Regions from separate parts of the Clostridium neuense genome, predicted to be linked through region 2. Evidence: predicted binding sites of a transcription regulator. Region 2 holds the regulator's gene; the other holds the start of a gene.
What was found. Region 2 encodes HrcA, which represses chaperone genes, less so after heat shock. Its sites were predicted from a motif close to TGTTAGCACTCNNNNNNNNNGAGTGCTAACA; they were not measured.

Region 1: htpG (molecular chaperone HtpG) is a predicted target of HrcA. The motif match lies at 1,385-1,415, and genes of this name have one in related genera.

The regions. Positions count from the first base shown of each region.
Region 1 covers NZ_JBJIAA010000008.1:182,423-185,862, reverse strand. Annotated here, with positions in the region: gene htpG (molecular chaperone HtpG) at 1-1,326, opposite strand, end outside; gene ACJDT4_RS11290 (Cof-type HAD-IIB family hydrolase) at 1,464-2,273, opposite strand; gene ACJDT4_RS11285 (DeoR/GlpR family DNA-binding transcription regulator) at 3,034-3,440, opposite strand, start outside.
Region 2 covers NZ_JBJIAA010000009.1:144,764-148,203, reverse strand. Annotated here, with positions in the region: gene hemW (radical SAM family heme chaperone HemW) at 1-937, shown strand, start outside; gene hrcA (heat-inducible transcriptional repressor HrcA) at 1,125-2,162, shown strand; gene grpE (nucleotide exchange factor GrpE) at 2,180-2,803, shown strand; gene dnaK (molecular chaperone DnaK) at 2,826-3,440, shown strand, end outside.

The sequences.
Region 1 (3,440 bases), on a different contig from region 2:
TGCATAGTATATAAACTTCTGATCCTCTTTCATACGTGTAACATACTCATCAAGGCTTACAAGCTTCTTTTCTGTTGAAGAATAGAATAAAAGTAAGTCTTGAAGTACATCTTTATTGCTTCCAAAATCAGAATAAACTCCATATTTAAGCTGTCTTCCGAAGCTTTCGTAGAACTTTTCATAGTTTTCACGGTCTTTTTTAAGCATTGATAAAAGTTCATTTTTAATTTTTTCTTTTATCTTCTTTGCAATAAATTTGAGCTGTCTATCATGCTGTAAAAGTTCTCTTGAAATATTTAAAGAAAGATCAGCAGAATCAACTAAACCTTGAACAAATGCAAAGTAATCTGGAAGTAAATCCTCGCATTTTTCCATTATAAGTACACCGTTTGAATAAAGCTCTAGACCTTTTTTGAATTCCTTTGTATAGAAATCAAAAGGAGCTTTAGCTGGTACAAACAAAAGTGTTGTATAGCTTACTGCACCTTCAACACTTGAATGAATTGTCTTTAAAGGTTTTTCCCATCCAAAATGCTTATCCATATAAAATTGGTCATAGTCTTCCTGCTTTAATTCATTCTTGTTCTTTCTCCAGATTGGAACCATACTGTTTAAAGTTTCATCTTCAAAGTAATCCTCATATTCCTTATCTTTATCTTCTTTGTCTTCCATTCCAGCTTTTACTCTGCTCTTTTTCACCATCATTTTTATTGGATATTTTATAAAATCAGAATACTTTTTAATTAATTCTTTTAGTGTATACTCTTCTAAATATTTATCATAGTTTTCGTCTTCAGTATTTGCCTTTATTTTAAGTGTTATTTCAGTTCCAACTTCATTTTTTTCGCATTCTTCAATTTCATAGCCTTCTACGCCCTTTGATTCCCATTTATAGGCTTCATCAGAATTTATAGAACGGCTCTTTACAACTACATCCTCTGATACCATGAAAGCTGAATAGAATCCAACTCCAAATTGTCCTATGATATCTACTCCCTCTTTTGCCTCATTTTCATTTTTGAAGGCTAACGAGCCACTTTTTGCTATAGTTCCAAGGTTATTTTCAAGTTCGTCCTTTGTCATTCCTATACCAGTATCAGTTATTGTGAGGGTCCTTTTTTCCTTGTCTGCTGTAATCCTAATGTAAAAGTCCTCTTTATTGAAAGTTACATTTTCATCTACAAGTGAACGATAATAGCTCTTATCAATTGCATCACTTGCGTTTGATATGAGTTCTCTTAAAAATATCTCTTTATTTGTGTAGATAGAATTAATCATTAAATCAAGGAGTCTTTTTGACTCTGCCTTAAACTGTTTTGTTGCCATGATATCATTTCCTTTCGTAGATTGTATATATTATCAATAAATTTTTAAGTCAATATTTTGTTAGCACTCTATATAACTGAGTGCTAATTTTATTTTAGCAATTATTTCTTCTTTGTCAATATGTTTTTAGAATTTATTTAATTATCCAGACAAAACTTTTTTATAACTTCTGCCACTCCATCTTCATCATTACTTAAAGTCACAAAATCCGCACACCTCTTAACCTCATCTGGTGCATTTCCCATTGCAACTCCAAGACCTGCATATTCTATCATATCTATATCATTATAATTATCACCAGCTGCAAGTATTTCACTCTGCTTTATATTAAATTTTTCTCTAAGAATTTCTATTGCAGACGTCTTTGAAGCTTCCTTCGGCATAATTTCAAGATAGGTTGACTTTGAAGGATATATGTTTAAACTATCTATTTTAAGCTTTTCCTTTAATAGTTTTATTTTATTAGGAGCTGCCATACACAAGATTTTATTTGCTCCAGAGCCCTCCCCCTTCCATTTTTCAATTGAATCATTGAATTTAACTATGGTTGGAGTTATATTGGTTATCTCACTTTCCTGCCTAGCCCACTCATCCATTTTTTCTATATACCATTCATCATCCTTGTACAAGCTAACATGTATACCAAATTCCTTAGCATAGCTATAAACTTTCTTAATATCTAAAGCGTCTATATTTCTCTTAGATAGAATTTTTCTATTCTTATCTAAAATCAAAGCACCACTATAGCAAATAATCGGTGCTTCTATTTCAAGCTCCTTCAACAAAAATATTATCCCCTTTGGCATTCTAGCCGAAACCAGGATTACAGGAATACCTTTTTGATCTACCGCAGTTTTAATTGCTTTCTTTATCCCTTTAGTAATCTCGTTATTTGAATTTAATAGCGTACCGTCAATATCCAAACATATCATTTTAAATTTACTCACTTTAAATACCCCCATCTATCAAAATAAATATCCTCATTATAAAATAAAGAACTTCAAACTGGAATTTAGCGAGGTGATATTGATTTGGGATATTAAATAAAGCTAATAAATCAAGTGGTGATTTAAAACGAGTGCTTACTTACGGTATAGAAGGATAATGGGCAAAGCCCATACCCCGTGTGCGTTTACTCGCTGTCGCTCAAACAGATTAAATTCTCTAAGACTTTTACGATTTATCATCTAAGATTTATAAAGCTCTATTTAAACCATCACAAATCAACATTACTTCGCTTAGGCCTAAATGCAAGGAATATACACATATATGAGGTTTGGGCTTTGCCCATTATCCTTCTTGAACGAAATATTATGTACATTCTATAATCCGATTCTCTACGAAAAATACCATAGCAACGAGATTTTAGGACAAAAATAGTGATAAAATGTTCAAATAATGTACTATAAAGATTTACGCCAAAATTCCGTAGGTACGGAGGAATTTTTCCCTTGTACTACCGTGGGAGTGAAGCAACAATACTGAAGGAACGATTTAAAAAAATTCTAATAAATCTTGGTTCAAAAATTGTAAAATGCTTAGATATTTCAATCTGTCTGAGCGTATGCGAGTTATTGAAATATCTTAGTGTTTTATGATTTTTGAACCTTAGATTTATAGGATTTTTTTAACGCGACGAAGCATTATTACTTCACAATTTCCAGTTTATCGAAATGCACTTGGTATTATCAATTTCAATCTTTAAGCTTATTTATCTATAGTAACAAGTTGAATTCCTTTTTCTTCCATAATACGAATAAACTTATCCGTTGGCATAGTATCTGTTATAAACATGTCTACTTCATCCCAATTTAGTCCTTTAAAATAGCTTACTTTATTAAATTTTTCAAGGTCCGCAAGAATTATTACCTTAGATGCATTTTGTGAGACCCCCCTTTTAATGTAAGCATCTTCTTCATCAGCATAAAAAATGCCTTCTTCTGTTATGGCTGCTGCCCCCAAAAATGCTGTGTCAAATTTTATTCCACTAATGTAATTCAAACAGTCAGGACTATAAAAAAATCTATTGTTTTTATTGAGACTTCCTCCTGTTGAATATATGTGTACATCCTTTTTTTGAGAAAGTATTTCAATGTTATCAAGAGAATGAGTAA
Region 2 (3,440 bases):
CTACTTGTCCATGGAAGCCTGGAAAATTTTAAAAGAAACTTTATGCAAAATTAATAAATATGAAGATTGTGAGTTTACAGTTGAATGTAATCCGGGTTCATTTGATAGGGATAAGCTTGAAATCATAAGGAGCGCCGGTGCAAATAGGATAAGCATAGGGCTTCAAGCGTGTCAAGATGAACTTTTGGAAAGTTTGGGAAGAATTCATAACTTTAGTGGGTTTTTAAAAGGCTTTGAGATGGCAAGAGACATTGGATTTGAAAATATAAATATAGATTTAATGTTTGCTATTCCAAAGCAGAGCTTTAATCAGTGGAAAGAGACTTTAGAGACGGTAAATATATTAAAACCAGAGCATATTTCGTGCTACAGTCTTATTGTTGAAGAAGGAACTCCATTTTATAAAATGAATGAAGAAGGAAAATTGGTGCTTCCAGAAGAAGAAGTTGAAGTTAAAATGTATAACTTTACTGTGGAGTTCTTAAAGAAGAACGGATATAAACAGTATGAAATATCAAACTTTTCTAAAGAGAATAAAGAGTGCAAGCATAACTTAATATATTGGAGTATGGATGAGTATATAGGCTGTGGAGCCTCTGCTCATTCTTATTTTAACGGTATAAGGAATAAAAATGAGGATAATGTAAAAAGATATATTGAGAAAATTTTAAGTGGTTTAGATGCATCAATTGAAAAGCATAAAAATTGCAAAGAGGAAAATATGGAAGAGTTCATGTTTTTAGGACTCAGGAAGACCGATGGAATAAGAATAAGTGATTTTAAAAATAGATATAATATTAATATTTTTGATATATATGGTTCTGTAATTAGGAAATATGAAAGTTTAGGACTTATTAAAATTCAAAGTGATAAAATTTTTTTAACAGAAGAAGCAGTGCATATTTCTAATTCTATAATGTCTGATTTTATTCTATGATGATATTTAAAGAAAAATAGAGAAAAACAAGCAAAAAATAAAAATATTTTTGATATTTAACTTATAAGCTTAAAAATGAGATTTTTGCGTAAAGTAAGATGTATTGACAAATACAAATCAAGGTGTTATTTTATAAACATAGTCATTAGCACTCAAACAAGGTGAGTGCTAATAAAGAGGTGAGAATATGGAAATGGAGGAAAGAAAACTTAAAATCCTTCAAGCAATAATAAATGACTATATAAGCACTGGTGAGCCTGTAGGATCAAGAACTATTGCAAAAAAATATGATTTAGGTATAAGTTCTGCCACTATAAGAAATGAAATGGCGGATCTTGAGGATATGGGCTATATAGAACAACTTCACACTTCTTCAGGAAGAAAACCTTCTGATAAGGGATATAGACTTTATGTAGATAAGCTTATGAAAGTACCTAGAATATCACCAGAGGAAGAGATGATAATAAAAGCAAAGATAATTGATGAAGCTCTTTTTGAAGTTGACAAAATTATCAAGCAGGCTATGTCCTTAATTTCTGATATGACTAAGCTTACATGTATAGTTAAAGCTTCATCAGCTGATAAAAGTTATATAAAATCCATACAGCTTATTAATGTTTCTTCAAACAGTGTATTATGCGTAATAATAACTGATAATGGATTTATTAAAGATAGTATTATAAGAATATCAAAGAGTGTTAGTGATGAAAACTTAATGAAAATGACGGCTTTAATTAATGAAAGAATAAAAGGTCTTACTATAGAAGAGATAAATTTAGAAGTAATAAATAACCTTAAAAATGATTTGCGAGGTTATGAAGATATATTCTCGTCTATAATTACAAATATATACACTATATTAAAGCAATCAGATTCATCTAGAGTTTATATGGAAGGAACGACAAACATATTCAATTATCCTGAGTTTAGGGATATTGAAAAGGTTAGAGATTTTCTTTCACTTGTAGGAAACAATGAAATAATTAAAAATCTTTTTGGTGCTTCAGATGGATTTACCATAAGCATAGGAAATGAAAATAATGTTTTTGAGGCTAAGGAATGCAGCATAATTTCATCGGTATACGGTGTGAATGGAAGACCATTTGGGTCTATTGGAGTTATTGGACCTACAAGGATACCTTATTCTAATGTTATAAGAGTTATAAAGGAAGTTGTTGATCAAATCAACGATAATTTAACTAGATTATATGATAATGATGAATAAAGCAAGAGGTGAAGTTGATGAAAAATAATAAAAAAGATAATAAAAAAGCTCAAGAAAATAAAGATGAAGTTTTAGAAGAAGATGAGTCAGTCTTAAAAGAGAGCCAAGAAAATGAGGAGAAAAAAATAGAGGGAGAAGAAGAAAAGAAAGAAGCTCCTGAAAAGAAAGAGTTAGAAGATATGAAAATATTAAATTCTAAATTAAAAGATGAAAATGAAAAGTTATCAAACGAACTTGGAACTATTAAAGATAGGCTTTTAAGACTAACAGCAGAATATGAAAATTATAGAAAAAGAACTGCTAAAGAAAAAGAAGGCATATATACTGATGCATGTAGTGATGTGATAAATGAAATGCTTCCATCTTTAGATAATCTAGAGAGAGCTGCTACAGCTAATGGAAATGCTGAAGATATAAAAAAAGGTATTGATATGACAATAAGGCAGTTTAAAGGTGCTCTTGAGAAACTCGGTGTTGAGGAAATACCAGGTGAAGGTACATTTGATCCTAATTTCCACAATGCTGTTATGCATATTGAAGATGAAAACTATGGAGAAAGTGAAATAGTTGAAGTTCTTCAAAAGGGATATAAAAGAGGAGATAAGGTATTAAGACATAGTATGGTAAAGGTAGCAAACTAATAATATATAGGAGGTTTTTATTATGTCAAAAGTTATAGGTATTGATTTAGGAACAACAAATTCATGTGTGGCTGTTATGGAAGGTGGAGAACCTGTTGTTATAGCTAATGCTGAGGGTGCAAGAACTACTCCTTCAGTAGTATCATTTCAGAAAAATGGAGAAAGACTTGTAGGTCAGGTTGCAAAAAGGCAAGCAATAACAAACCCTGATAAGACAATTATATCTATAAAGAGAGAAATGGGAACATCCCATAAAGTATCAATAGATGGAAAAGATTATACACCACAAGAAATTTCAGCAATGATACTTCAAAAATTAAAGGCTGATGCAGAAGCTTATTTAGGAGAAACAGTTACTCAAGCAGTTATAACTGTTCCAGCATACTTTAATGACAGCCAAAGACAAGCAACAAAGGATGCAGGAAAAATAGCTGGTCTTGAAGTTTTAAGAATAATAAACGAACCAACAGCAGCATCACTTGCATATGGTCTTGATAAAATGGATACAAACCAGAAGATATTTGTTTATGACCTTGGTGGTGGTACATTTGATGTATCTATACTTGAACTTGGAGATGGAGTATTTGAAGTTAAATCAACAAATGGTAATACTCGTCTAGGTGGAGATGACTTCGAC